Regions from separate parts of the Alteromonas sp. KC3 genome, predicted to be linked through region 4. Evidence: predicted binding sites of a transcription regulator. Region 4 holds the regulator's gene; each other region holds the start of a gene.

Region 1 (7,701 bases), 1.7 Mb from region 4:
ATTCGGACTTTTTCGTAAGATCCTCAGAAAATGAAAACAATATAATTGAGAGAATGATAGATTTAATATTTGGCGCCCCAAATATTACTCCTACTCACGATGAATACTCAATGTTTATGGCTTTTATGGCATCTGTGAATTCGGCCGACTTATCAAGGCAAGTTGGCGCTGTTATTACTTCTAAATATCTTGATATTATTGCTACTGGTTCAAATGATGTACAAAAATCAGGTGGTGGAAAATATTGGCCAGATAGTACTTACAAACCTCTCACAGAAGATAGTTTTGGAACTTTTGAGGATAAAAGAGACGCGAGTATAGGTTTCGATGCTAACGCAGCAGAAATCTCATATCTCGCCGATGAAATAGCTTCAAATCTAATCAATTCTTCGCTAGATTTTGGTAGTGTTACCAAGGGTGAACTATCAAGCGTTCTGAGAAATAAGACAAGCTTGAAAGATATTACTGAATTTGGACGCGTTGTTCATGCAGAACTTTCAGCTATTATGAGTGCATCAAGAAATAGTCTGAGTGTTGTTGGCGCACACCTCTTCTGTACCACTTTTCCTTGTCATAATTGTGCAAAACATATTATTGCTAGTGGAATAAAAAAAGTAACTTTCATTGAACCCTATCCGAAAAGTAAGGCATTACAATTACACACCGATTCAATATCGATTGACGAAGAGAACAACGAAAAAGTTGTTTTTTCGGCATTTACAGGAGTAGGTCCTAAGCGATTTTTAGATCTGTTCTCAACTATGGCTTTGGGTGCTGCAAGCAGAGTTATAAGAAAAAATAAAGAAGGCAAAGCGTTACCAACTCTAAAAGGAACATACTGTAAACCGAAAATTCCGGTTTCGCTTAGTATTCAAGAGTTTAATGAAAAAAGACCAGACATACAAAAAGCTATAAGTTTGGCAGAGGATATTATTAGCAGGCCCGAAGAACTTTTCGAAAAAACCTACACCTCCTACATAAAAGTATTTAATGGTTCAAGCGGAGTCAATGTAATTGAAAGAGTAAAAGATCTATCTAACAGCTACCCTCTCGATTACATGTTCAACCTGTCTATCGTACAAGAAGAATACAGAGAGTCGCTTTACAAAGGCTTATTCGTCACATTTAAGTTGGCGGTTGGTGACAAGCGCATTCTTTTAGCTAACTCAATCGAACCTCTGTCTGTTGTTGAAAACTGTAGCGGGACAATTATTGGGAAATTTATTGGCACTGCATACAAAAGCAAGAAAAGCAGCGATTGGTATATCAATCGTGTATCAAATAGGCATAAGTCAGATTATGTAATCAAAGATATTGAAGTTATTCAAAAATTAGATATCGATGACATTGCAGAGGTCGAAGTGTCGTTTATCTTAACAGAAAATACACACGGATATTATGAGGCCAAGAATGTCCAATGGCAAAGTTAAGATAATGGAAAAAGAACAGGCAAAGGTTTTGCTAAGTGTCAAAAGATCAATTTAACTAATTGATCTTAATGTTCATGCAATTGTTCACAAACCGCTGCTAGCGATAGCGTGTCGGCCGAAGGTCAGTCCCATCAAGTCCGCCCACTGGTACCACCTCTTATAGAAGTAGATACTTAAACCGACCTTTGAGTCGGTTTTTTTGTTCTTGGAAAATGGGTTTAGGGCTTTTATCTTCAGGCCGCTTCTACCTAGCGTTTTATACTCTATAATGCAGGCTACACTCATGGGTATCAGCTTTTTAGAACGAATTAAACTCCATTTTACAGCTTCAAAACGGTATAATCGCGCGCAAATTATTGAAGGAAATAGAATGAAAGTTTTAGGTGTAGATTTAAAAAGTAACGACGCTACCTTATGTCTATTGTCGTTAGTTGACGGTGTATTTCATATTCCAGATTGTCGCTCTCGCCGCTTAACACTTGCAGACACTAGCGCTAAGGGTTTAAAAAACTTTCAGAGCACGTTTGCCAAATTAGCGGCTGATTATAAAGTGGATGCTGTTATCATTCGTCAGCGTCAGAGCAAAGGCAAGTTTGCAGGCAGCGCCATTGGTTTTAAGCTTGAAGCAGCCATTGAGCTTATCGACGATTTAGACGTGATTGTCTTCAGCCCAACTGACATAAAAGAATCGTTACGCAAAAATCCTTTGGCAGTGCCGTTCTCTGAAACAGGTTTAAAACAATTTCAAGAGCCCGCGTTTACAACTGCTTATGCATGGCTAATGAAAAATGAGCACGAGGCTTAAGGCTGGGTCAGATAAGTAGACAATAGTGAGATCCAATGCACCTGCAGAATATTCGCAGATGCATTGGATTAGCGTAGTTAGTTAACTTCAATTGACCAATCAGCACCGTCATTAGCAGCCGACCAGTAATAGTTCTTTGGAACAGCGCCAGCTTCTACAACCCACACTTGAGCCACCAGCCGCTCAACATCACCACCAATCGTGAGCTGATATTCAGCCGCGCCAGCAGGCAATGTTGTGCGCAACTGACAGGTAGTGTAGTCAACTTTCACTACCCCATTCACCGTTGAAAAGTTGTTGCAAACATTCAAGTATACTCTCGATGCATCAGCATTATTATCCAGTGACAAAGTTAGGTTGTTTTTGCCTATAAAGTCGAATTTTTCATCACTAATGATATCGCCTGTTTCTTCTGGCTCTTCCACCGGTTCTGGCGTAGTAGTGGGCGGCGGAGTACTTGCCGGAGGCGGTGTGCTCGCAGGAGGCGCAGACTGCCCATTACCACTAGAACTTGAAACTGACGTATCGCTACCGCTACCACCGCCACCACAAGCGACTAACATTGCAATTGCTGGAATAAGTAAAAGATGTTTCATTGTCAGCCCCTTAGTAAGAATAAACTTTTGATAAGTCAGCGTTTTCGCTCATAAACCATGACTTTTTGTCTTGGCCATTAGAGCTTACAAAGTCTGCAAATTGAGGGTAAGCTCTTAAAATATCCACATATTCTTGAGGATGAAGCCAGTTACTGTTCGTGCTTGCATTAATGGCTATAGCCCAAGGTAATCCATTTTCTGTTTGATAGGTGGCCCCAGCTCCCAAATCTGTGGCATCTTCAGCTAAACCAAAGTAACTTGTGTTTGCTAACGCTGTAGGTGTTTTGTTTTTAAGATGAATTTCTAAACCGCGCCCTGGGTTAGTTGCAAAGGCATCTCCATGTTCGGTCCCCTCTGTGGCGAAAATGAAGGGTTTATAAGGAGCCTGAGGGAAGTTGCTCACACTAACATCACGATTGAACTGAAGCGAAATTGCAAACTTAAATTCATATTGTGACGTACATCCCTCTTCGGTTTTATAGAACCAACAACCGCCGGCTGTCACGTGCTCCCATAAATCGTCGCTAATTTTTAATACCGCGTACTCGGTACCATTCTCTAATAAAGGTGTCGCCACTTCGGTGCCATTAATGTAAAAACGAATAGTATCAGTATCGATATCCTCATTAGTGATACCTTCAAGCTGAATAGCAAACCCATTGTTATACGACGCGCCCATAGCGGTTAATTCACCGGTGAGGCTCAGTTTTTTAACGTGGTTTTGTTGCGAGACAATCATTGACGAGTTAAGACGAATTACAACATCGTTAAAATCATAATCACCGGTTTCAGGCCAGTTATCTTCAAAGGCCAAGAAGTATGGCGTATTGTTCACTAAACTGTTGCCTGAGTTAACAACCGCTACTTGATAATCTTCCACCTCACCATCAGTTACACCACCGCTTGGTCCAACCCCCGCCGTGGTTGTATAGCGCACACGGGCCCAAGTTACACCTGAGGTGACTTCTAATGGAGTATCTTCGAAGAGGAAGTGCGTGCCTGAAGTTAAGCTTTTATCAGCAATTAATTGCTCGCTCGCGTCGAACTTGCCATTCTGATCCCAGTCGACCCACATACTTAAGAAGCCGTCACCTTCGACTGTTACTTGCATAAAGCTTTCTAGACCAGCTTCAAACGCGGTAATAAAGTTAACCCCGTCTTCATCGCCATTGGTCTGCTCATCTGTGAACGGCGAAACATGCGCATCATATTCAGCATCTATAGCATTACCCAAATGAATGCCTTCAACCACGCCGTGTCTTGCGCCGTTACTGGCAAGCGAAGTTAAATACGAGTCTGGCGCATCGCCAAAATCAGTAGTCGCTGGCACAGATTCATCGGTGATGGGTGCCATCGCGCAGCGCGCACCATCATTATTGCCAGAACTTGGGCCGTAGGCGAAAAGCTCAGCTTTTGGATTATTCCCGTCAACATCGATACGGAAAATATTTCCATCTGAGTTTCGACTAATGTAAAAGGTGCCGTTTACGTCAAAATACGCCGCGCCGAAGGTTCCTCGTTGCCCCACGTTGCTTACTTTCGACTTACTACCCGTGCTAACGTCTATACGATATAAGTCACCATATTTGTCTACGGCATAGGCAAAACCGTCGGTTGGATGAAACGCTAAATCGTAAATTAGCATTGAAAGCGAAGCGCCATCGATTACGCGCTGCATGTCTAAATAATCGACATCATCTTCATCTAAAGAGACTCGATACAAGCCATATTGACTGCCTTTCTTATACAGATAATAGGCATTTTCTGTGAGCGCCACATCACCAACAAAAAAGTTCGCTCCGGGTTTGTTGGTTACTGTTAACGGCTCAATTTGGTAGTCGTTACCAATTCGTACGATAGTATTGTTTTGATAACCCCAGCCATAAAGATATCTGTCGTGGTTACTGAACCCAAAACCATTAATCCGATCGTTCGTGCCAAGATTACTTGAAAGTAAATCAACGTTTCCTGTAACGAGATTTACCCCATACAACTGTGCGGTAGTGTCTTGCATTAAAAAGGCTTGTGATGGACAGGTGTCAAAAGCGTCTGCTACTACATGACATGACGATAATGCCGTTAAAATTGCAACTGCTAGCTTGCATTGTCTTTTCATTGAGCTTCTCACAATCAAAGGATAGTAATGACGGTGATTACAAGTTGCATGCCAGCGATAAGAAAAAACTAACCAAACATAGAAAATTAGCTTTTAAAACAATGCTATAAGAAAAAATCAAACCAGATTACTGCGTTAACTGTATTGGGTAAAAACACTTTGTATTTTCAATTTGCGAATTGCAAAATCAAAGAGATTCGCAATAAGAAAATCAATTCAACGCCATCACTCAGCACTTTTTAAGCGAGCAATACACGAGGAAACAAAATGTCACATTTTTTTTACCTTTAGTGATAGTGTAACCATACCCGTGTTCAATATACTGGGTTATCAGACAACCTTTTTTATTCAGTTTGCCTGTAATCTTTTTCAGCGTTTAACGACTAACGCTAACAGACAACTCATTCAGTAAGCTAAGTAAATTTAAGTTTTAAACAAACAAGGAAATAGATATGAAACTAGCAAAAATCCTCGTGCCTGCGCTTTTAATTGGTTTTAGTTCATTGGCACACGCTACCGATGCAGATGAAATTATCACCACATACCATGAAAATATTGGTGGGGAAGATGCACTTAAAGCAATGAAAGGTATCAAGATTGTTGCCGAAGTATCGCAAGGACCAATGAAGTTTCCATTGGAAATTGTCCAACAGTCTTCGGGCAAGCAGTACACCAAAGCGACTGTACAGGGTCAAGAAATCATGCAAGGCGTATTTGACGGTGAAACGCTTTGGAGCACTAACTTCATGACCATGAAAGCAGAAAAAGCGCAAACCGAAGAAACTGAAAACATGAAGTTAAATATGAACGACTTCCCTGATTCGTTAATGGATTACGCTGAAAAAGGCTATCAAGCAGAACTAATGGGCACTGAAAGTGTTGACGGCGAAGACACCTATAAGGTGAAGCTAGTTAAAGAGCCTATTACCGTTGAAGGCGAAGAAATCCCTTCTGTTGAATATTATTACTTCGATGCAGAAAGCATGGTCTTAGTGATGATGGAAAGCGATATTCACAGCGGTCCAATGAAAGGCCAGGTTCAACAAATAAAAATGAGTGACTATCAAGAAGTTGACGGTATTTATTTTCCGTTTGCTATGACACAAGGCATCAAAGGACAGCCTGCTGCTACATCGCCACTTGTAATTAATGAGATTGAATTAAACCCAACTGTTGATGACAGTGTGTTCGCATTTCCAGCTGCACAATAAATTGGTTTTATAAGGAGATAAACCCATGAATCAACTCCCAAAACGCTGGGCGTTGGCAGTTGCTATTGCAATGACTACAGCAGCAAGTGCACCCGCACTTGCTGTTGACAAGGCAAAAGGCAGCCCAATTTTTGGCGACTTACAAGCACGTCACATTGGCCCCGCACTAATGAGTGGTAGATTTGGCGACATTGAAGGTCACCCTACGAATAGCCGAGTGCTATACGCTGGCGCAGCGGGCGGCGGTGTGTGGAAGAGTGAAAATGGTGGTGCAACCTTCCAGCCTATCTTCGAAGAATTCCCTCAGTCTATCGGTGCTATTGAGGTGGACCCGAGCGACCCTGACAATACCGTATGGGTTGGTACAGGTGAGATCTGGACGCGTAACAGTGTATCGATTGGTGATGGCCTGTTTCGCACTAGTGACGGCGGTAAGAACTGGGAGCTCATGGGTTTTGAAGGCTCTGAACGAATTAGTAGCGTTATCGTAAACCCGCAAAACAGCAACGAAATTTACGTTGGTGTGTTGGGTGGTTTATGGAGTGACAGCACACAGCGCGGCGTTTACAAATCAACAGACGGCGGCAAGACGTGGGAACAGCAGCTTTACGTAGACGAAACGACAGGCTGTGCTGACCTTATCATGGACCCTCAAAATCCAAACGTTCTCTACGCTTCAATGTGGGAATTTAGACGTACCGGTTGGTCATTCAACTCTGGCGGTACTAATAGTGCACTGTATAAATCAAGTGATGGCGGTAAAACGTGGAACAAAATTCACCAAGGCTTCCCCGAAGGAAAGCTTGGAAGAATTGCCGTAGCCGTTGCACCTTCTGATCCGAACAGACTGTACGCAGTGCTTGAAACAGAGCAAGATGAAGAAAAAGGTTTATACGGTTCAAATGATGCCGGCGCAACATGGCAGCACCTTAATAGCGATTTTGGGCTAGTAGTAAGACCTTTCTATTTCTCGCGCATTACGGTTGACCCGAAAAACCCAGATATCCTTGTGAAAGGTGGCCTATTTGGTTCAATCTCAAGAGACGGCGGCAATACCTTTAGAAATATGGGTACTATGCACTCAGATATTCACGATATTTGGTTTGACCCTAACGATTCTGATCAAATGTTTGTCGCCACTGACGGCGGCATTTACCGTACGTGGGACGGCGGTACAACAATGGAAATTGTTGAGAATATTCCTGTATCTCAGTTCTATCACGTGAGTGTAGACAACGCACAGCCATATAATGTGTACGGTGGTTTACAAGACAACGGCAGTTGGTATGGCCCTTCTGCCGCCCCTGGTGGTGTACGCGCAAGCGATTGGAACAGTGTTGGCTTTGGTGACGGTTTTCGCGTGTTAAAACACGAAACCAAACCCGTAATCTATTCTGAAATGCAAGGTGCTGAAAACGTGTGGCGTTACAACACCAAGCTAAAACAGATTAAGACTATTCAGCCATTGCCAATTGAAGGCACACCAAAGTTTAGATTTAACTGGAACGCACCAATTACGCTAAGCCCTAACGAGCCTGATCGT
Region 2 (7,701 bases), 300 kb from region 4:
ATTATCCCTAAAAGTGTCACCGAAATTCCAGTGACACGAAAACGTTATGAATTTTATAGTGGTGATGTACGCTGTTTTAGACTGCTAGCATACTTCGATGGTTATTCAACCACATGACTTGACAAAAGATAAAGTATCAACACACATAACTAATTAAGCAGTGCCCTGACTACAGATGAGAATTGGAATTGTTAACTTCGTTAGCTTTTGTTTTAAATGGGATTTTTGTGATTTTGGAGTGTTTTTTTTGGACTCGAAAAACAGCTTAATACTTTCGTATAAATTTTCAATTAGCCCAAAAACGCTATTTTTTTTAATACTTTAGGCGAGTTTTTTTCATGGAAAATCGACTTTTTCCACGAAATGCACAAATTGCAAGATAAAAGATCTCAGCAATTTACGTTAAAGGTATGTGAAAATATCACGAAAATGGCGTCCCCACCGCGACTCGAACGCAGATCTAAAACTTAGGAGGTTCTTGTTTTATCCAGTTAAACTATGGGGACAGCATCTTGATTATACGTAAAAAATTAGTCCTGTTAACCCATAGAATTGAATCACACTATTTCTTCACAACAAAATCGTTCTCCTGAATATTAGCCACAATACCTGTATTCTTACTCACTACTGACGAGGAGTTGCTATACGCGTTACGCACAACAAAAGTACCTGGGTAAAGGTGATATTGAAGGTATTTACGACCATAGTCGTCTATGACTTCTTTTGATTGATAAACGTATAGTTCATCATTATTACTGACGCCGTTATCTCGCCCTAAAGATACCGAAATAACATCGCCTGCAACGTGGATAACTCGCCCTGTGATTGGCTGGCATGCTGTCGCTTCTTTTATATCTTGCACGGCGTCTTCAACGAGCTCTTGCACTGCTAGCCCGTAACGGGACTGCCAAAATGCGGTTGAGTATTCGTCAACATTCTCGAACTTGTCAAAACTCCACTGCGCACGTGTCTTGTAGTTGTGCGTGAACAGAAGACCACCATTGATACCATCGTATACGCGCAGGGTAAGCGAAAAATGTCTATGCTGTTTGTCGTCTTTCCAAGGTGTGAAAATTGATGATGGAGATGTTTCAATACTGAGGTCGTCTATACTGCCGAGAATAACGTACTGCGTGTTGCTTTGCTGAGAAAGATTGCGCACATTTTGTTCGGTAAATTGGGTTTTAAATTGGGCAGTGTGGGGCGCTATGTGCGTAAGTTTTAGGTTGTCAGTGGTATTGCGCATTATAAAACCAAAGCGCTCAGTAAATGCCTGGTCAAAGTTTACAATGTTACCATGAGTGAGTTGCTGACGGCTTTTAACTAAAAAGCGCGTTGTTGAAAAGTGTTTCTCATCAAATTGTGCGTCACATGATTGTGCTTTTGGAAAGATATCGGCTCTGATACCGACGGTAATAACGTTGCCATTGTATATTTCATCGACTAATTCTAATTGAGCAACTTCGCCTGAGGCGCTGATTGTCATTTCTTCGTTTTCAAGCAGCCCATTGGTAAGTGTGTGTACACTGTGGATAGACGCACCAGCGAATAACATTGCTTGTTTTAGTGCTTCTTGCGTAGCTTTCTTTCTTGCGTCTTCTTTATCGCCATCAATAATAACGGCTTGTCCTTTAGCTTCATACCATGCGGCATTTGCTTGCCCCATAAAAAGTGCAATTAGGCAAATGACCACCACAACAATGTTAAATAGCGCTGTTGCTGTCACTCTATTTAAATGTCGCACAATACACCTCTGTAAAATGTCACTAATACCTTGACGCAACGCGCGTCAGGCGTCTATTGATAAGGGCGTTTGGTTGTGTTGTTGTGCGCGGCTTTTACCGCGCTGTTTGTACCTTGTTTATTAAGGCAAGAAGCAAACGCATATGGGATATGCTAAAAAGATGCCAATAATCTTTGCCAAAAATCCGTCTATTGATTGCGTAACATTTCAGGCAATTTACGGCCCGTAATCAAACCTACAATGGATTCAGATTTACGAGAGTAATTCAAATGGGCGCACAAATTGCTTTATGAATTACTGTTACATTAATTCAAAGCCAATAGACGCTTAACAGCGTCAAAATGTTGTCTGAGTTGTTTTTGTCAGGAAATACGGTTATGCCATGTAAAGTGTCTAAGAAACTTAAGAATATCGGTCAATCTTCGTTGCTTGCTATTTCGCTAGGGGCTGCACTTTCTTTGGGTGGCTGTGGCATTATCGACAAACATGTGGAATGGGAAACGGTGGAGCCCGAGAGCTATCCTATACTTAAAGCGGTTGGTTATGCGCCTATTGACTCTCAGCGCGGTGACAGCGAGAGCGCTAAGCTAATAATGGCAATGAGAGCTTCAAAACTTGATGCCTATCGCGAGTTAGCTGAACAAGTATACGGGCAGCGTTTAGAAGGTAACCAATCTGTCTCGAGTCTTGTGGTTGAAAGTGAAACACTCAAAGCATCAGTAGAAGGTGTTATCCGTGGCGCTGAGGTTGTGAAGGCGTATCCTGTTGGAGATGACACTTATGTTACCGAACTCTCATTAGATATGAAGCAGGTCTACGACCTTTACCTAACGACAGCAAAGCCTAGAAGGGTGAAAAACGTTAAATACTATTAAGGTAGTGCCGAGTTAAATTGCGTTACGCACTTACGCCAGAACCCAAAGTGCCACCTTTCGGTTTACCTTTCTTATCGTAAGTCAACGATTCTTTGGCGCGTAACTCCATCATCAAATTGCGTAGGTGTGTGAGGCGTAGCTGTCCTTGCTCAACGGCTTTTTGATTGATTTGAGTTCGATACTTACAATCGTCTAAAAGCGACTTTGCTTTCTCTAGTAACGCTTCTTCTTTTTCAGTCATTTCTTGAACAGCATTTATCAACTGCTCCACCTGACCGTCAAGAGTTTGAATAGCTTCCAGTAAGACAGACTTCTCGTCGAGCAAACGCATCAGTGATTCTGCTTCGCGGGAACTGATCAATTGCAATTCTTTTTCAAGCAATAAAGCGAGTGTAGAAAGTTGTTCTACCTGTTTGCTTAGTGCCTGTTCCAAATTGCTCATCTGTTCTGTCACTTCGATACCTGTATTACATTGCTTATTAAGCTACTTACTAAATTACTTTAAAGATTAGTGGACTCTACATGCCAACGGGCATGCGTTTTACTTTGAGCTGAAGATTTCTGACTCAAGTTTTGCAATTTTGTTAGCCAGTACTTCTGGATTAACGCGGTACTCACCACTTTGAATTGCTTTTTTAAGACGGTCCACTTTTTCCTGATTCACAGGCGCTTCAGACCCTTTCTTTTGAACTTGATTTAACTGCTGCGCCGACTGTGTCAACGAAACAGAATCTTGACGTGGCGCAGGCGCTGTCGATGCAGTCTGAGCCGATGCCTGTTGTTGGGCTTGCTGCGTTTGATTTTGCTGCGCAACCTTGCCATTATCAACGGGAGTTTTAGGTAACCCATTGTTTATATTGTTAATTGCCATAATTAATCCTCACTACCTTTTTGCCTCTGTTATCTGTATCGGCCTAGCGCGTATTTTCTTTAGCCTTTTTACTAACAAAAGCGGTAGATTTTCATTGCCTCAATCACAAGTGTATCACGACTTCTTCTGAACTGGCGACTCTTGCAATAACAGGCTTTTGGCTGGTGGCGTTAATCACTTTAATGTTATCACCTACAACACCGTCTTGTTGGGCAATTCCAGCTGTTTTTACTTCCATACCAGCCACCTGTGCGGTTATGGTAATCCTATCACCTTTACATACAAAGCATAGCATATTGCTTTGCAGTGCCTGACCATCAGTTACCCGCCGTTTTACGCGAGCGCCAACAAGCGCATCAATATCGGTGAAAGCGGTGAATCTAAGTTTTCGAATATCCACTTTAGCAAGTGATAGGTTTGAAGCGGTCAAAACCGTTCCTGGACTTACCGCGCCTTGAGTTACCACAATTTCCGTAGTGCGCGTAACTTGACCACTTGTGAATAAATACCAATCATTATCGCCACAACTCACACGAACAGATATGTACGACTGGGCGAGCGCTTCAGGAGAAGCATGATATTGGAAGCCAGTCGGGCAATTGGGAATGTTTATTCTATCGTCTATCTTCACAATTGACACATCAGTGCTAGTATCTTGAGAGTTATCAGCAAGTTGTGACAATAAATATTGTTTCGCGCCTTCTTCGACTTTTTCGTGCATACTTTGCGAAGCATCACTCGAAATGGGGATAAGTCCCATCGCAACAAGTGTGACGAACGAATAAATGGTTCTGCTTAGGCTAGCGTACGTATTTTTCATCATGACTTTTCGTGTTCAGTTGTTGAGTTATTGACTATGCTTAAGTAACTCAATGCAGATAACAAAGTTGCAGTAACGTGCATTTTGGTCGATAACCAGAAGCAAGCGTCATTTTTCTGTCGTTTGACCTGCAAAAATTTAGTGATATTGTCTATCTTAAACATAGTAGGCAATGATCATGCCCAGTATTACTTAGAGGTGACCTATGTCGGGGATTTTAGATTCAGTTAACCAGCGCACCCAGCTCGTTGGACAGAATCGTTTAGAGCTGTTGCTGTTTAGACTGAACGGACGTCAGCGTTTTGGGATTAACGTGTTTAAAGTGCGTGAAGTACTTCAATGTCCACCTCTAACCGCAATGCCGAAGTTGAACCCGCTAGTACGCGGCGTTGCACATATCCGTGGGCAAACTATTTCAGTAATAGACCTGAGCATGGCTACCGGTGGTAAGCGTATTGAGGATTTGAAAAATTCCTTTATTGTTATCGCTGAATACAACCGCTCCGTTCAGGGATTTTTGGTGGGTGCTGTAGAGCGCATTATCAATACAAACTGGGATGCTATTATGCCGCCGCCTCAAGGTACAGGGCGCGCCAGCTACTTGACCGCGGTTACAGAAGTAGAAAATGAACTAATCGAAATCCTCGATGTTGAAAAGATTTTAAATGAAATTTCACCGCTCAATGCTGAAGTTAGCACTGAGGTTGCAGAGGGCTTAACCACCCAAGGCCAAGAGAACAAGATCATCTTTATTGCAGATGATTCTGCCGTGGCGCGCAATCAGGTCAAAAAGGCGCTAACAAGCCTCGGGCTTGAAATAGAGCTTGCCAAAAACGGGTTAGAAGCGCTCAATCGTCTAAAGGCTATTGCCGAAGAATATGGTGATGTAACAAATCGAGTAGGTGTATTGGTATCGGATATTGAAATGCCGGAAATGGACGGCTACACCCTTACTGCCGAAATCAAAAATACACCAGAGCTTCAGAAGCTTCATGTCGTTTTACATACCTCATTAAGTGGTGTGTTCAACCAAGCCATGGTGCAGAAAGTTGGGGCTGATGACTTTATCGCTAAATTCCACCCAGATGAGTTGGCTACAGCGGTCCAAAAATGGTTAATGACTGAATGCGAGTAACGGAGCAACACTGCATTGGCTAATAAAGATGTTTCGCCAGAAAGTTACCTTAAATTTAGAGACTTTCTCGAAAAGCAGTGCGGTATTGTATTAGGTGACAATAAACAGTACTTAGTACGAAGCCGCCTTGCCTCTTTGCTTTACAAGCATAAGTACGAATCTGCGGATGAACTCATCGATGTTGTTGTGCGCGGATTTGATCGCACACTTCTGCAAGGTGTGATCGATGCAATGACCACAAACGAAACGTTGTGGTTTCGAGATAATTACCCGTTCGATCTTCTCATCAAGGATTTATTGCCAAAACTCGCATCTAAGAATCAGAAGATCAGGATCTGGAGTGCGGCATGCTCTTCCGGCCAAGAGCCATATTCTATTGCCATGTCAGTACTTGAGTTCCAGCGTCAGCGGCCGGGCGCTCTGCGTGCTGGCGTTGAAATAGTGGCGACTGATCTTTCTTCTGAAATGCTTAAGAAGTGCGAGCAAGGTATCTATGACGAACTTTCACTTGCTCGTGGTCTTTCTGCGCAGCGCCGTGACACTTTTTTTGAGCAACACGAAACAGGCCTGATGCAAGTGAAGCCTGAAGTTCGGCGAATGGTTTCATTTCGAAGTCTTAATTTGTTGTCAAGTTATGCAGGTCTTGGCCGCTTCGACATCGTTTTTTGCCGCAACGTCCTTATTTATTTTTCACCTCAAGTTAAACAGCGAATACTGCAACAAATTGCCGGACAGCTGCAAAGTGATGGCGTACTGTTCCTTGGCGCTTCTGAATCTATAAGCGCAGCGAGTGATATCTATAGCATGGTTAAGTGTCACCCTGGGCTCTACTATCAAAAAAAATAAATATTAATATGGGTTTGATTAATAAGTGTTTTTCTTCTAATTAAACCCGTTTTCTTACTTTTCTTTCCCCGTCAAAAACACATTTTGGCATCTGCTTTGCTAAATAATCTTCAAGAAAGCCTAACCGCAATCAAAAATAAGTATCGATGACGTGTGTTGAACTTCCACATACATCACATGCTTAGAAGAGACTTTTTCATATCTCATCTTGTGGGCAAATAAACGCCAAGCCAAAAGATGAACACAGAGAAAGCAATACGAGTAAGTCAGAGGTCGATTTATGGCAATTAATTTAGACAAATTAGTAGGGTTTCACGAATCCGCGCTCAAGATACGCACAGAGCGTATGGAAGTGATTGCGGGCAACCTTGCCAACGCCAATACACCTGGCTACAAAGCCAGAGATATCGATTTTAACAAAGCTATGCAGTCTGCAATGAAAGAAAGTTCGGGCGGCGTCTCTTCTCACTCTTCAGGTGGTCTCGTTAGGACAAATTCTCGCCACATAGGCGGCAATTCAACGTCAGTAGCGGCAAATTTTGACATGAAATACCGAATTCCGACTCAACCTGATACGGGAGACGGGAACTCTGTTGAAGTACAAGCCGAAAGAAATCGATTTTTAGATAATGGGTTGCGCTATCAAGCAAGTCTTGAATTTTTGAATGGAAAAATTAAAGGCATGAAGAAAGCGTTAAGCTCTGGAGGTCAATAGTCATGAGTCTTTTTAATGTAATGACAATATCGAGCACAGGTATGGAAGCGGAAAATGTGCGCTTAAATACCACTGCAAGTAATATCGCTAATGCGAATTCGGTGAGCAGTAGTTACAACGAGACCTACCGAGCAAGACACCCTGTGTTTGCAACAGCGCTTCAAGATGCCATGCGTGATCAGTCAAAAGGTACTGGCGTGCAGGTAAGAGGTATTGTAGAGAGCGATGCGCCACTGCAAGTGGAATATGCACCAAATAACCCAATGGCAGACGAGAATGGCTACATCTACAAGCCGAACGTCAACATTGTGGAAGAAATGGCTAATATGATGTCGGCATCAAAAGCTTACGAGACAAATGTGCAAGTTGCAGATACAACCAAACGAATTTTCCGCCGCGTGCTTCAACTCGGTCAAGGGCAATAATCTGCCGCTTGGTTAATGTGAGGATAAACCAGTGAATACCATAAACAATACCGGCTTAAATACAGATTTGTATTGGCAAGAAGAGACGGTGAAGATTGCCGACGGGACTGAGCAGCAGCTATCGCAAGAAGATTTCTTTGCCATGCTGACTGAACAGCTTGCCAATCAGGATCCGACCGCACCGGTTGATAATGACCAAATGGTTGCTCAGATGACATCTTTTACCATGGCTGATGGCATTTCACAGCTAAATGAAAAGTTTGAGTCGTT
Region 3 (7,701 bases), 360 kb from region 4:
CTCGCCTACTAGTAACCCTGTTAGCGCTCAGTTGGGGCGGCAACTGGCTGGTACAGCAGCTCATGGACTTTACGTTTCGCATGGTTGATTTAATTCCACAAGTTGTGGGTTAAGGCTTTTCTTACGTGGACGTTGAACTATCCGTTATTAACCAATTTTTAGCCGATATGCTGCTTCCGTTTATGCGTATTAGTGGCTTATTCGTTGCTATGATTGGGTTAAGTGCTAAGTCGATTCCACCGCAGGTACGTGCACTGTTGGGTATTATGCTGACGCTAATCATCATGCCCGTTGTTCCACCGTCGCCGATTACTAACCTGGTCGATGTGGGTACGTTTGTGGTGGTTATTCAGCAGCTTGTCATTGGTGTTGCTATTGGTTTTATCTCTATGATGGTTCTCAACACCTTTGTACTAGCCGGTCAAGTTATTGCTATGCAAACCGGTTTGGGCTTTGCCTCGATTGTCGACCCTGTTAATGGTATTAATGTACCAGCGGTAGGTCAGTTTTATCTTATTTTAGCGACGCTGTTGTTTTGGACGCTAGACGGCCACTTATCCATGATCCATATGATTGTTATGAGCTTCGAAGCGTTTCCTATTGGTGAAGCATGGTGGACAGGTGAGCAATTCAGAGACATTGCACATTGGGCTGGCTGGATGTTCGTATCGGCACTGACTTTATCGCTCGCGCCTATTGTGTCATTGCTTATTGTAAATTTGGCGTTTGGCGTTATGACCAAAGCGGCGCCACAGCTCAACATTTTTAGTATTGGTTTCTCGATTGCTCAGGTAATGGGGTTAATTATTATTTGGATAACACTCGATAATTTTACCGCTCACTTTGAAACCCAATGGTTTCGCGCTGAACAGTTTATGTGTGAGCTATTAAATATTTGTCCTTAAAAAAGACAAGTCGCGGTAGAAATTGTTCGCGCAAAATGACAGGTTTGCGAGCAAGCTAAATGAAAAACTAGGCGAGAGGAGCAGGGCGACTTGCAAGCCTTCCACCGCATGGATGCGGTGGCAGAGCGCCCAAGGATGGGTTTACAGCGTGCTTGTAAGTTGCTCTGCTCCTATCGCAACAAAGGCAAAAAGAGCAAACAAATGGCAGATTCAAGCGAAAAAACAGAAGACCCCACGGGGAAAAAACTCGATGATGCCCGGAAAAAAGGGCAGCTTGCGCGATCCCGTGAACTCTCAACCACCCTAGTATTAGTGGTGAGTGCTTTCATGTTCCTGTTTCTCGGCGGCTGGATTGCCGAGTCGGTGTTTAAACTGACACAGCGCATGTTTATTCTTTCTCGCGATGAAACCTATGACACTACCCATATGTTCGGTGCATGGGGCGAAGCCTTTTCTACCATTAGTGCGCCTGTTCTGCTGTATATGGTCGTGGCCATGATAGCGGGTATTTACGGGTCAATAGCCCTTGGTGGTTACAACTTTACGTGGGAAGGAGCGAAGCCCAAAGGGTCAAAAATGAGCCCAATTCAAGGGTTCAAGCGCATGTTTGGTATGAATGGCTTGGTTGAGTTACTCAAGTCCATCGCCAAAGTTGTGCTTATTATTGGCATGGCCATTGGGGCGCTATTGTACTTTCAAGATGAAGCACTCCACCTCGATATGGAGTTGTATCCCGGCAATATCTTTCACGCCCTTGATATGCTCAAGTGGGCATTTCTTATTCTTGCTTGCGGTATGATCCCCATTGCCATTATTGATGTGCCATATCAGATGTATAAGCACAACAAAGAAATGAAAATGACCAAGCAAGAGGTCAAAGACGAGCGCAAAAATGCCGAGGGCGATCCTATGGTAAAAGGCCGTATTCGTCGCTTGCAGTATCAAGCTGCCACTAAACGCATGATGCAGGAAGTCCCGCAAGCTGACGTGGTAGTAACTAACCCAACACACTTCTCGGTTGCTATAAAATATGATGAAAGCGGCAACCGTGCCCCCGTTGTTGTGGCGAAAGGGGCTGATGAACTTGCCATGCATATAAGAAAAATTGCTACCGCAAACGATGTCCCACTTATTCCATCGCCTATGCTTGCTCGTGCTATCTTTTACTCTACCGAAGTCGATGAAGAAGTACCTAATGCGCTGTTTATGGCAGTGGCGCAAGTGCTTGCCCATGTTTATCAGCTTAAAGCGCACCGCGCTGGTAAGGGGAAACGACCCAGACCACTCAAACGGGATTTGCCTATACCACCTGAATACAGGCGGTAATTTCTAGGGGGGATTCCCGTCGTTTTATTTATCCAACGCGACTGTGGTAGCTATTCATCAAAGCTGGCACGTTAGTTGAAATGTTCCTATCAGAATAGTGAAAAGCGTCAATTTTCTGATAGTGAGACAGTAAGCGATGCAGTTATCCGGTTATCTTCAGCGTTTCGACAAAAATCAGCTGCAAAATTTTACCAGTGGTTTAGGTGCGCCAATCGTACTTTTGGCAATTATGGGCATGGTAATTCTACCTATGCCGCCGTTCTTGTTGGACGTGCTCTTCAGTTTTAATATTGCACTTTCCCTTGTCATCATATTGGTCGCGGTACTTACGCAGCGTCCTGTCGACTTTGGTATTTTCCCTCTAGTACTCCTTATTGCGACCGTTTTGCGACTGGCGCTTAACGTGGCATCTACCCGTGTAGTACTCCTATATGGACACGAAGGCGGCGACGCTGCCGGTAAGGTAATTGAAGCATTTGGCGCGGTGGTTATTGGTGGTAACTATGCGGTGGGTATCGTGGTGTTTGCTATCTTGCTCATCATCAACTTTAAAGTGGTAACCGCAGGTGCAGGTCGTATTTCAGAAGTAAGTGCTCGCTTTACTCTTGATGCTATGCCAGGTAAGCAAATGGCAATTGATGCTGACTTAAATGCTGGGTATATCGACCAAGATCAAGCGCGTCAACGTCGTGAAGAAATTACCGCAGAAGCCGACTTTTACGGTTCGATGGACGGTGCGTCAAAATTTGTAAAAGGCGATGCGGTAGCGGGCCTTTTCATTATGCTCATCAATATAGTTGGTGGGTTATTCATTGGTATGATTCAGCATGATCTTACATTTGGAAACGCCATTGAAATTTACACTATCCTGACTATCGGTGACGGTCTTGTCGCGCAAATTCCATCGCTACTTTTGTCAGTCGCAACCGCGATTATCGTTACTCGTGAAAACGAAACTCAGGAGATGGGCAAAGAGATACGTGGTCAACTTGGTAATAATCAAGCCTTGTATATTGCCGCTGGTGTACTTTTTGTTATGGGTATTATTCCTGGCATGCCCCACGTTGCGTTTCTTGGTTTCTCTTTTTTGATTGCAGGCTTTGCTTATTGGCAATCACAACAAGAGAAGAAAAAAGCTGCCGAGCCTAAAGTCCCTGACGTGGTTAAGGATGAAACCGTTGCGCCAGAAGTCAAAGAGCTGGGTTGGGATGATGTACAGCAAGTCGATACCATTGGGTTAGAAGTTGGCTATCGCCTTATCCCGCTTGTCGATAAGTCACAAGGTGGCGAGTTATTAACACGCATTAAAGGCGTGCGTAAAAAATTGTCGCAAGAACTCGGGTTTCTTATTCCTCCTGTACATATTCGCGATAACCTCGATTTAGAACCAAATACTTACACTATTGCCATGCTCGGCGTGACCATTGGCGACTCACTCATTAGTCACGACGAGGAGCTTGCGATTAATCCAGGGCAGGTGTTCGGCAAGCTTGAAGGACGCGCAACGAAAGATCCTGCTTTTGGGCTCGATGCTGTATGGATAAAACCGAATAAGCGCGAGCATGCTCAAACACTCGGTTATACCGTGGTCGATGCCGCAACGGTTGTTGCAACCCATTTAAGTCAGCTTCTGACTAATAATGCCTATCAACTATTAGGTCATGAAGAAGCTCAGCAACTTCTTGATATGTTGGCTAAGCAGCATCCTAAGCTTGTTGAAGGACTAGTGCCGGATATTTTACCGCTTAGTACCGTAGTTAAAGTATTGCAAACATTGTTATTCGAAGGCGTACCAATTCGTGATATGCGTACTATTGTTCAAACTCTAAGTGAGTATGGTACGCGTAGCCAAGACCCAGATGTACTGGTATCTGCAGTACGTATTTCGTTGAAACGACTGATTGTTCAAGAGATTACACAAGGTGCCAAAGAGATACCTGTCATAACCTTGGCGCCAGAGTTGGAACAGATGTTGCACCAGTCTCTTCAAGCGGGCGGTGAAGATGGTGCTGGCATAGAGCCAGGACTAGCAGATAAGTTGCAAAAATCATTGCAACAAGCCAGTCAGCAGCAGGAACTCGAAGGTGAACCTGCGGTATTGCTGACGTCAGGCATGCTAAGACCTGTGCTGTCACGCTTCCTAAAGTATTCAGTTGTTGGGCTCCACGTACTTTCGTACCAAGAAGTGCCTGATGATAAGCAGATAAAAATAGTCAGTTCGGTCGGTCAATAATCTGACACTGAGCGATTGGAGAGGTTGCAATGAAAATAAGACGTTTCTTCGGCAAAGATATGCGTGAGGCGTTAAGCCAAGTAAAAGCTGAGTTGGGTAGCGATGCGGTTATCATGTCAAACCGCAAAGTGGCTGACGGTATTGAGCTTGTTGCAGCTTACGATAAAGAGCCAGAGGCTAAGTTGTCAGTGCCAAAACCCGCCTCTAAAGCGCCCGGTCAGAAAGCTGTTCCTAGCTTAAGTGAAATCATCGGTGATGACGGCCCAGACAGTTTAAAAGCGCTACTTGAAAAGCAACATGGTTCAAGCGCTCAGCCGCAAAGCCAAAAAGATACCTCTGCCAATGCGCAACATGCTAATGAAATTGCATCGCACCTTAACTTTTCTGATGACTTTATTGATGAAGTTGAAGCTGCTCAGCCTCAACCTCAATCCCGTGCGAGCCGCTATGAGCAAGCAGATGCGTTTCCTTCACATCAAGCGTCAAGCATAGATGAAACTGCGCCTAATCAATCAGACGAACTTGCTCAGATTAAAGAAGAGCTAGCGTCACTGAGAAATGTTTTACAGTATCAGGTGGCTGATTTAATGGACGCAAAAAATAAGCGTCAAAAACCCGTTCATCAATATTTGATAACGCGTTTAACCGATATGGGCTTAAGTCATGCGCTTGCGACTCAGCTAATAAATTACACGCCTGCTCACTACAATGAGCGCGAAGCGTGGGTTTACCTTCTTAACCTATTGGCTAATCGCATAAATGTAACAGGTAACGATATACTTACCGCACAAGGCGCTGTTGCATTGGTGGGTCCTACTGGAACGGGAAAGACAACCACGGTAGCAAAATTGGCTGCGCGATATGCCCAAAAGTATGGCCCAGAATCAGTGGCAATGATCACCATTGATACGTACAGAATAGCTGCGTTTGAACAACTGGCTACTTACGGAAAGATAATTGGCTGTACAGTAAGAAAAGCACAAACCAGCGAAGAGTTAGCAGATTTACTTTTCCAACTGCGTCACAAGCGTCTAGTATTGATTGATACAGCAGGGTTTAGTCAGCGAGATAGCCGTTTGATTAAACAAATTAAGCAATTTGACAATGGTCAAATGCCACAAGTGAAAAAATATTTGGTAGCGCAGGCAAATACACAATATCCTGCACTGCAGAGAATAATTAAAGCGTATGATGAAATTGAACTAAGTGGCTGTATTTTCACAAAGTTAGATGAGTGCTACTCTTTAGGAGAGGTGCTTAGTGCTGCAGTTGAGTACCAGTTACCGGTTAGTTATGTCACCGATGGGCAAAAAGTACCAGAAGACATTAAGATTGCAGAAGCAAAATCTTTGGTTTCTGCTGCTGCAAAGCTTTATAAAAAGTACGGTTTGAATCATACTAGTAGTAACAACGCCATTAAAACAGCATAAGCAGTATGATTGACGACCAAGCGAGTAGCTTAAGAAAAATGAAGCAATCAAGGTTAATCAAAGTTATTGCCGTCACCGGAGGTAAAGGTGGCGTCGGTAAAACAAATATTACACTAAACACCGCCATTGCTATGGCTAAGCAGGGTAAGCGTGTAATGGTTCTCGATGCAGACTTAGGTCTGGCTAATGTCGATGTGATGTTAGGTCTTCGCGTCGAGAAAAATCTTTCTCACGTATTATCGGGTGAATGCACGCTTGATGAGGTACTCGTCACTGGTCCGCATGGAATCAAGATTGCGCCAGCGACATCGGGTACACAGTCAATGGCAGAGTTATCACCTACTCAGCATGCGGGTTTAATACGCGCCTTTAGTGAATTACGTTCACAAATTGATGTTCTCATCGTCGATACCGCAGCGGGTATCTCAGACATGGTATTAAGCTTTTCTAAAGCGTCGCAGGATATTATGGTTGTAGTGTGCGACGAGCCTACATCATTAACTGACGCTTACGCGCTGATCAAAATTTTGAATCGCGAACACGGTGTGTTTCGATTTAAAGTGGTCGCCAATATGGTGCGCGACGTGCGGGAAGGGCAAGAGCTGTTTAGTAAATTAAGTAAAGTAACAGGTCGATTTTTGGATGTTGCACTAGAATTAGTGGCAACTGTCCCGTTTGATGAAAATATTCGTAAAGCGGTACGCAAACAAACCGCTATCGTCGATGCCTACCCAGGTTCGCCTGCTGCCGTTGCAATTACTCAACTGGCTAACAAGGCATTGTCATGGCCAATCCCGGCTCAGCCAGGTGGTCATTTAGAGTTTTTCATTGAACAGTTGGTTGCAGAGAAAGCAGTAGGAAATCAGCGTTGAATAGCAAGGCAGCAGCTTATCAACAACAAACCGATAAGTCGCAGTTAGTCGAACGACATGCGCCTTTGGTTAAACGTATCGCTCATCACTTGATGGCGCGTTTGCCCGCTAGTGTACTTGTTGACGATTTAATTCAATCAGGCATGATTGGTTTATTAGAAGCTGCTCGCAATTTTGACGGCTCGAAAGGTGCGAGCTTTGAAACCTTTGCGGGTATTCGTATCCGCGGTGCTATGCTGGACGAGATTCGAAAAGGCGATTGGACGCCGCGGTCAGTGCATCGCAACGGTCGCGCGATAACAGAAGCCATTTCGCAAGTAGAAGGCGAGACTGGACGCGATGCCAGAGATTCTGATATTGCTGCTAAACTCAATGTGAGTTTGCAGGACTATCATCAAATGTTGAATGAAGTAAATGCTGGTAAGTTGGTTGGCATTGAAGATTTAGGTGTGTCTGAGGACGTTATTTCGACTGAACAAAATCGGGGTAGCGACGCACCACTTGAAGACTTGATGCAAGGTGCTTTCCAAAAGGCGTTAGCCCATGCGATTACAACATTACCTGAACGAGAAGCTATCGTGCTTTCTTTATACTATGATGAAGAGCTAAACCTACGAGAAATAGGTGAAGTACTTGATGTTAGTGAATCGAGAGTAAGCCAAATTCACAGTCAGGCCATGTTAAAACTCAAATCACGAATGAAGTCGTGGCAAGCTGACGAAGAATAGATATTAATAACAATTAACCCCTCACTGGAGGCTATTTTGGATAAAAGTATGAAAATTCTCGTGGTTGACGATTTTTCTACCATGAGACGTATCATCAAAAACCTACTTAAAGACTTGGGTTTCTCCAACATCCAGGAAGCGGATGACGGAAGTACGGCGTTGCCAATGCTACAGCAAGGCGACTTTGACTTTGTCGTTACCGATTGG
Region 4 (7,701 bases):
GACATGCCTGACACAGGTATGTTTGCCCATGCAAGTGTAAAAATTGCAGTTTCAGATGCCCACCCTTTTGTCGCTAAACAAGCCAACTGGAAAACTACGCTCCCAGGTGGATTTGGAGCTGTGCGCGAGATTTCTGACACAATCCTGCAAGCCAAAGGGGTTGAACAAGGTATTTTTGGAGCGAGTGTATGAGCCAATTTGGCTTCAATCGGCTGGGACTGAGCATTTCTGCGCTATTTATATTGGCGCTACTAATGTATTTACCCACGTGGATGGAAGAGCCGCCAGAAGTAAGAAATAGCGGCGAACTTGATGCATTAAAACCCGCGTATAAGGCAAAAAATCTTACTACGACTCTTTATAATCAAGACGGACAGCTCAACCATAAGGTGTTTGCTGAATCGATGGAGCACTACGATCAACTTGGCTTTGTATTGTTCCGTGCGCCACGCTACACACTTTATACTGATAACGCTACGTCACCGTGGGTCGTTACCGCTGTGGAAGGTACATTGTACAACAACGAGCTGATTCAGCTTGAAAATAACGTACAGATAGAGAACCAAACTACAGATGACTTTGTCAAAACCATTACGACACAATACATTCAGATTAATTTAGACAACAAGCAGATGACATCTGATCAACCAGTAGAGATACTGGGGTCGCAATATGTCATTCAAAGCAATGGGTTTAATGCAAACTTACGCACCCAAGAATATGAGCTTATCGATCATGTACAAACCACTTATTCCCCTAGCAACTAGCTTAATTTTAGCGTTGGCTAGTGGTTCCGTTTTCGCTAGTGAAGATGACTTTTCTAAGCCAATAAAAGTCGACGCTAAGTCACAATTTGTTGATGGAAAAAATAAAACATCGTTGTTCAAAGATGATGTTCTAATTACTCAAGGCTCGCTTGTGATTAATGCCGACGAAGTTGAAGTTATCGCGACAGCGGGCGAAGGCAGAGAAGTGTTTGTCGCACGCGGTAACCCTGCGAGCTATACACAAGAGCTTGAAGATGGAACGCCAGTATCCGCTAAGGCGAATGAAATTCGCTACGAAGTGATTAATCGGGTGATATCGCTTACAGGGAAGGCTGAACTAAAACAAGACACCAGTATGGTAAAAGGTGACAGTATTACCTTTGATATGATTACCGAGCAACTGCTTGCAACCGGTGGCGATGACGACAACGGTGAAGGGAGAGTGACAACTGTTTTCACTCCTGAAGCGATTCGCAAGACGAATGCTAAGGACAACGAACAAGATAACGAGGGCAACCAATAGCAATGGCTACTTTGAGCGCAAGAAACCTTGCTAAGGCGTATAAATCACGCCAGGTTGTCCGAGATGTCAGCCTCAGTGTATCGACAGGTCAAATTGTAGGGCTGTTAGGCCCAAATGGTGCTGGTAAGACCACAACATTTTATATGATTGTTGGGCTTGTTCCCCTTGATAAGGGCGCCATTGAAATTGACGACAACGAGTTAACACATCAGCCCATGCATGAGCGTGCACGCCGCGGAATTGGCTATCTCCCGCAGGAAGCATCTATATTTAGAAAGCTCACTGTGCATGAAAATATCATGGCAATTTTACAAACCCGTAAAGATTTGAATTCACAACAGCAAGAAGAAGAAGCCGATGCGCTACTTGATGAATTTAATATTAACCATATACGTAATAGTACGGGGATGAGTTTGTCAGGGGGAGAACGCCGCCGAGTGGAAATTGCGCGCGCCCTTGCAGCTAAACCACAATTTATTTTATTGGATGAACCTTTTGCTGGTGTTGATCCAATATCAGTAAATGATATAAAGAAGATTATTCAACATCTTCGAGATAGGGGTATCGGTATCCTTATCACTGACCACAACGTACGAGAAACATTGGATGTTTGTGAAAAAGCGTACATTGTGAGTCATGGCGAGCTTATTGCGCAAGGAACTGCGGAACAGGTTTTAAGTAATCAAAAAGTAAGGGATGTATACCTAGGCGAACAATTCAGGCTATAGTTAGTGTAACCGGATTGTCATTTTTCAATCTCGCTCAGGTATATTCAATTTAGAGCATTTAAATAAGACGTAGATGAAACCATCTTTACAGCTAAAATTTAGCCAACAACTCACCATGACACCTCAGTTGCAGCAGGCCATTAAACTGTTGCAGCTTTCTACGCTCGATCTTCAACAAGAAATTCAAGAAGCGTTGGATTCAAACCCGCTATTAGAAGTTGAAGAAGGCCACGACGAGCCTCAGCTTGAAAAAAATAACATCGATAATGATGACAGTGGGGTAGAAGCTTCTGCCACTGCATCAAGTGATACTTTGGAAGCTGGCGATGCACTAGAAAAAAATGATCTTCCAGACGAATTGCCAATCGATAGCACATGGGATGAGTATTATTCAGCATCGTCTGCGCCGGCACCAGGACCTGCCAGTGACGACGAACAAATTTTCCAAGGTGAAACGACTGAGGACATACAAGAACATCTATTGTGGCAGATGCGCCTCACCCCTTTTTCTGACACCGACCGTGCCATTGCAATGGCTATCATTGATTCTATCGATGAGTCAGGGTATCTAACCGTTACTCTTGAAGAGATTTTAGAGGCGGTTAACGCGCAAGAAGCCTCTGGCGAAGATGAAGAGGAACTCATTGAAATGGACGAAGTAGAATGTGTATTAAAGCGCATTCAAATGTTCGATCCCATTGGTTCTGGTTCGCGCACCCCACAAGAGTGCTTGATGGTACAGCTTCGCCAATTCGCAGATGATACACCATGGCTTGCCGAGGCAAAGCAGTTAATAGAAGACTATTCTGATTTGCTGAGCAGCAAAGATTACCGCACCTTAATGCGCAAGAGCCGATTGAAAGAAGATCAGCTTCGCGAGGCTATGCGTTTGCTGCAAACCTTGAATCCTCGCCCAGGTAGTGCTTTAGTTACTAAAGAACCTGAGTACGTTATTCCAGATGTATCGGTTACCAAAAAGAATGGCCGTTGGGTGGTTGAGCTGAACCCTGATAGCCTGCCAAAACTTAGCGTCAATCAACAATATGCCGCAATGAGTCGCCGTGCAAAGAACAGTAGCGATTCACAATTTATCCGCTCACACATGCAAGAAGCCAAGTGGTTTATCAAAAGCCTAGAGTCGCGTAACGACACACTGATGAAGGTAGCAAATTGTATTGTGCAGCAACAAATGGGCTTTTTTGAACATGGCCCAGAAATGATGAAACCAATGGTATTAAATGATGTCGCAGAAATGGTAGATATGCACGAATCGACTATTTCACGTGTGACAACACAAAAATACATGCATACCCCTCGTGGCATCTTCGAGTTGAAGTATTTCTTCTCTAGCCATGTTGCAACGGAGTCAGGTGGTGAATGTTCATCAACCGCCATTCGTGCATTGATCAAAAAACTGGTGGCAGCTGAAAAACCCAGTAAACCACTAAGTGATAGCAAGATTGCTTCATTGTTGGCCGAGCAAGGCATTAAAGTTGCCCGGCGGACAATAGCAAAGTACCGGGAATCGTTATCGATCCCGCCGTCGAACCAACGCAAGAGCCTTATTTAACGGGCTTAATAATATAAGGAAGACGAAATATGCAAATCAACCTTACTGGTCATCATGTCGAAATCACCGACTCTTTGCGTAATTATGTCGATACGAAGTTCAGCAAACTTGAACGTCACTTTGATCACATTTCTAATGTGCATGTCATCCTGAACGTTGAAAAATTAAACCAAAAAGCAGAAGCGACAGTTCACTTAAGTGGCGCTGAAGTATTCGCATCCTCAGAAAATACCGACATGTATGCGGCGATTGACAGCATGGTTGATAAACTCGACCGGCAGGTAATCAAGCATAAGGAAAAACTTAAAAAGCACTAGTAGTTAATTAAGTATGGATATACAAGCCATCGTAAGTCTGGACCGCACTGAATGTGCGGTTCAATGTAATAGTAAAAAGCGTATTTTAGAGATCATTGCCGATATTGCTGCGAAGAACAACGCGCATATCGACCAGTCGACAGTACTGAATAGTTTGTTGGCGAGAGAACGAATGGGTAGCACAGGTATCGGAAACGGCATTGCCCTTCCCCATGGTCGCTTAGCTGGCCTTGATAGAGTTATTGCCATTGTTGTTACCAGCACACCAGCTATTGATTTTGATGCGCTAGATGAAAAACCTGTCGATATTTTCTTTGCACTATTAGTACCTGAAGAACAAACCGAAGGTCATCTACAAACACTAGCCACAGTCGCTGGCAAACTGAGTAATAAAGACACTATTAAGGCAATAAGGCGTGCTACCACAAGCGATGACATTATAAATGCGTTAGCGTAACTCGCTGCTATACAACATTACTGCATTAAGCGCTTATCAGTGTAAAGGGAGAATATAAGTGAAGCTGATTATTATCAGTGGTCGTTCGGGCTCAGGAAAATCAATTGCACTGCGCGCTCTTGAAGACTTAGGGTATTACTGCGTTGACAATATTCCGGTTAACTTGCTCCCTACGCTAACGCACACAGTGGTTGATGAATACGACCAAGTCGCCGTTAGCATAGACGTACGTAACCTGCCTAAAAATCCAGACGATTTAGTTGAAATACTTGATTACCTGCCTTCGTCTTGGTCGATGACCATTGTGTATATTGATGCTAGTGATGATGTGCTCGTTAAGCGTTTTAGCGAAACACGCAGATTGCACCCGCTGGCCAAGCTCAACAAGTCTCTCTCTGAAGCCATTCGCGCAGAGTCAGCGCTGCTGGCCCCTATTGTCGAGCGAGCCGATCTCTATTTGGATACCGACAAACTCACTATTCATCAACTCGCTGAGCTAATACGCGAACGTATTCTTGGTAAGAAAAGCTCGCGATTAGTGCTTGTGTTTGAGTCATTCGGCTTTAAGCACGGCATTCCCAAAGATGCAGACTATGTATTTGATGCGCGTTTTTTGCCCAACCCTCATTGGGAACCCGATTTAAAGCACTTGACTGGGCTAGACGCGCCTGTTGAAGTATTTTTAGGTTCTCAACCTGTAGTAACAAAATTTATTTGGCAAATACAGAACCTGATCACAACGTGGCTTCCACATTTAGAGCGCAATAATCGCAGTTATGTCACCGTGGCAATTGGTTGTACTGGCGGACAGCATCGCTCGGTATACATCGCCCAAGCGTTATCAAAAACATTTTTGGAAATTCATCCAGACGTTCAAATCCGTCACAGAGAGTTGAACCAGTAATGATTATTGAGAAAACACTCACAATCGTTAATAAATTGGGGCTTCATGCCCGTGCTGCCACGCAACTGGTACAACTAGCCAACCAATTTGACGCCAAAATTGTGCTTAAAAAGGGTGACAAGGAAGCTGACGCAAATAGTGTGCTGGGACTAATGATGCTTGAAAGTCATCAAGGTGAACAGGTCAACGTTGTCGTGCAAGGCAGTGATGCCGAAGAAGCCATGGCAGCTATTGAGCAACTAATTGAAGGCAAATTCAACGAGGCCGAGTAAGTGCTCCCGTCCAATACAAGCACTTGAATTGGCGAAATAAACAACACTTAGTCATAATAACGTCATTATGCTCGCAATTGTCATGACAGCTTCATCACAATTGCGATATTCTACTGCATAAATCCCAAATTGCACTGTAGACAAATTGGGATGAGCTCGTTTCATCTAATCTCAGTTTAGCTTAGTAGGACTCGCTACTTATGGCAGAAGCGCTTGTTTCCAAATACGTACAGACTCAGCTTCGTGCATTAAATGGTGCATTGAACAACGGTCAATTCGTGTCTGTGCGTAAGCTTCTGTTAGAACTTCCCCCGTCTGATGTTGCTCATATTCTTGAATCCAGTCCCAGCCGTACTCGTGATGAGTTGTGGGAGCTCATTGATGGCGATTTTCACGGTGATATATTAGAAGAGCTTTCTGATGACGTGCGTAATGGCATCATCGCTAAAATGCTTCCGGCTAATGTTGTTGATGCATTGGAAGAGATGGACACGGATGACTTAGCCGAAACGCTCAGTAGCCTTCCGGAAACCGTTTTACAAGATATTCTTGACTCTATGGATGCCCAAGATAGGGTGCGTGCCGAGCAAGCACTATCATACGGTGAAGAGACCGCTGGTTTCATTATGAACACGGACACAATTACGTTGCGTCCAGATGTTACCATTGACGTTGTTCTACGCTATATACGCTTAAAAGGCGAGCTGCCTGAGAATACCGATACCTTTTATGTAGTAAATCGCACCGATAACCTTGTTGGTATTGTCCCCGTTACCCGCTTACTTACCGCCGATACAGATGACAAAGTGTCTGACGTAATGGATACAGAATCAGAAGCAATACCCGTTAATATGCCTGATGATGAAGTGGCAAGTCTCTTTGAGCGATATAACTGGTTATCAGCACCTGTGGTAGATGAAAACAATCGTCTCGTTGGTCGTATTACTATTGACGACGTAGTCGATATTATCCGAGAAGACGCAGAGCACTCGATGATGAGTATGGCGGGTCTTGACGATGACGAAGATACTTTTGCACCAGTCATGCAAAGCACTAAACGTCGCTCTGTTTGGTTAGCGGTTAACTTAGTCACTGCCCTTATGGCGGCAATGGTCAGCGACTTATTCGAGGCTACCTTAAGTCAATTGGCCGTGCTGGCAATTCTAAATACTATTGTGCCAAGCATGGGAGGTGTTGCAGGTAACCAAACACTTACCCTGGTCATACGCGGTATGGCACTTGGTCACGTCAACGCGAGTAACTCCCGCTGGTTAATTAGTAAAGAGATGTCCATTGGCTTTTTAAATGGGGCTATTTGGGCAGTACTGATTGCCTCGGTAATCGCGCTATGGAAACAAGACTATATGCTTGGAGTAATTATCGCCTTTGCAATGCTAGTCAATATGATTGCAGCAGCGTTAGCAGGCGCAACCTTACCTATGATTATGAAACGCTTAAAAATAGATCCTGCATTAGCAGGTAGCGTTATCCTGACTACCATCACTGATGTTGTAGGTATTTTCGCCTTCTTGGGTACCGCTACCCTTTTCCTTATCTAACCTTTCAGCGAAATACACATTACGCACTGAGTGCTTTGTCGACGTAGCCGGTTAAGTTCAACTTATATCCTACACCCCACACGGTTTCAACGAGCTGTGCGCCGTTATCTATACTGGCTACATTATCTAACTTATTACGCAATCGATTGATGTGGGTGTTAACGGTATGCTCATACCCTTCATGGTTGTAGCCCCATACGTCACTCAATAACTGATTGCGCGAAAAAACCTGATTTGGGTGACGGCAGAGGTAGTTAATAAGGGTAAACTCTCTAGCAGTTAACGATAGGGCTTGTCCGTTTAACGTAACGCTGTGATAGCGTAAATCAACTTTAAAGGGCCCAGCTTGAATGCTGTTGTCTGCGTTTTTTTGAAGGCTTGTGTCAAGGCTTGGCATACTCCTTCTCATATGCGAACGAATTCGAGCGATAAACACACGCTCGTTGAATGCGCCTCCAAGGTAATCATCGACGCCCACCTCAAAATAATCCGCTTCATCAGCACTCACGTTAGTTAATTGCTGACCGTCAACGGCCATAATCCAACTGTCTGGGTTTTGTAATACCAAACGTTCAATACGGTCTAAGCAAAACTGTTGCGCGTG

The links. The regulator sigma-54, encoded in region 4, starts transcription at its own class of promoters, with help from an activator protein. The targets are predictions, from matches to a motif close to GTTGGCACGNNNNTNGNNT.
Region 1: JN178_RS16150 (LruC domain-containing protein) is a predicted target of sigma-54. The motif match lies at 4,985-5,003, and genes of this name have one in related genera.
Region 2: JN178_RS04855 (LPP20 family lipoprotein) is a predicted target of sigma-54. The motif match lies at 2,014-2,032, and genes of this name have one in related genera.
Region 3: flhA (flagellar biosynthesis protein FlhA) is a predicted target of sigma-54. The motif match lies at 2,294-2,312, and genes of this name have one in related genera.

What each region holds. Positions count from the first base shown of each region.
Region 1 is NZ_AP024235.1:3,640,850-3,648,550, forward strand. Features, by position in the region: gene JN178_RS16135 (deaminase) at 54-1,430, shown strand; gene JN178_RS16140 (DUF3010 family protein) at 1,801-2,235, shown strand; gene JN178_RS16145 (hypothetical protein) at 2,313-2,831, opposite strand; gene JN178_RS16150 (LruC domain-containing protein) at 2,842-4,947, opposite strand; gene JN178_RS16155 (outer membrane lipoprotein-sorting protein) at 5,400-6,158, shown strand; gene JN178_RS16160 (WD40/YVTN/BNR-like repeat-containing protein) at 6,184-7,701, shown strand, end outside.
Region 2 is NZ_AP024235.1:1,096,318-1,104,018, forward strand. Features, by position in the region: tRNA gene JN178_RS04845 (tRNA-Arg) at 431-506, opposite strand; gene JN178_RS04850 (flagellar assembly protein T N-terminal domain-containing protein) at 563-1,744, opposite strand; gene JN178_RS04855 (LPP20 family lipoprotein) at 2,122-2,619, shown strand; gene flgN (flagellar export chaperone FlgN) at 2,642-3,073, opposite strand; gene flgM (flagellar biosynthesis anti-sigma factor FlgM) at 3,161-3,490, opposite strand; gene flgA (flagellar basal body P-ring formation chaperone FlgA) at 3,594-4,313, opposite strand; gene JN178_RS04875 (chemotaxis protein CheV) at 4,516-5,445, shown strand; gene JN178_RS04880 (CheR family methyltransferase) at 5,461-6,291, shown strand; gene flgB (flagellar basal body rod protein FlgB) at 6,572-7,006, shown strand; gene flgC (flagellar basal body rod protein FlgC) at 7,009-7,431, shown strand; gene JN178_RS04895 (flagellar hook assembly protein FlgD) at 7,463-7,701, shown strand, end outside.
Region 3 is NZ_AP024235.1:1,160,418-1,168,118, forward strand. Features, by position in the region: gene fliQ (flagellar biosynthesis protein FliQ) at 1-113, shown strand, start outside; gene fliR (flagellar biosynthetic protein FliR) at 126-905, shown strand; gene flhB (flagellar biosynthesis protein FlhB) at 1,107-2,231, shown strand; gene flhA (flagellar biosynthesis protein FlhA) at 2,368-4,464, shown strand; gene flhF (flagellar biosynthesis protein FlhF) at 4,494-5,894, shown strand; gene JN178_RS05180 (MinD/ParA family protein) at 5,900-6,766, shown strand; gene JN178_RS05185 (RNA polymerase sigma factor FliA) at 6,763-7,494, shown strand; gene cheY (chemotaxis response regulator CheY) at 7,531-7,701, shown strand, end outside.
Region 4 is NZ_AP024235.1:796,659-804,359, reverse strand. Features, by position in the region: gene kdsC (3-deoxy-manno-octulosonate-8-phosphatase KdsC) at 1-192, shown strand, start outside; gene lptC (LPS export ABC transporter periplasmic protein LptC) at 189-767, shown strand; gene lptA (lipopolysaccharide transport periplasmic protein LptA) at 736-1,290, shown strand; gene lptB (LPS export ABC transporter ATP-binding protein) at 1,293-2,018, shown strand; gene JN178_RS03570 (RNA polymerase factor sigma-54) at 2,092-3,588, shown strand; gene hpf (ribosome hibernation promoting factor) at 3,618-3,905, shown strand; gene ptsN (PTS IIA-like nitrogen regulatory protein PtsN) at 3,919-4,362, shown strand; gene rapZ (RNase adapter RapZ) at 4,421-5,266, shown strand; gene JN178_RS03550 (HPr family phosphocarrier protein) at 5,266-5,538, shown strand; gene mgtE (magnesium transporter) at 5,739-7,097, shown strand; gene JN178_RS03540 (response regulator transcription factor) at 7,117-7,701, opposite strand, start outside.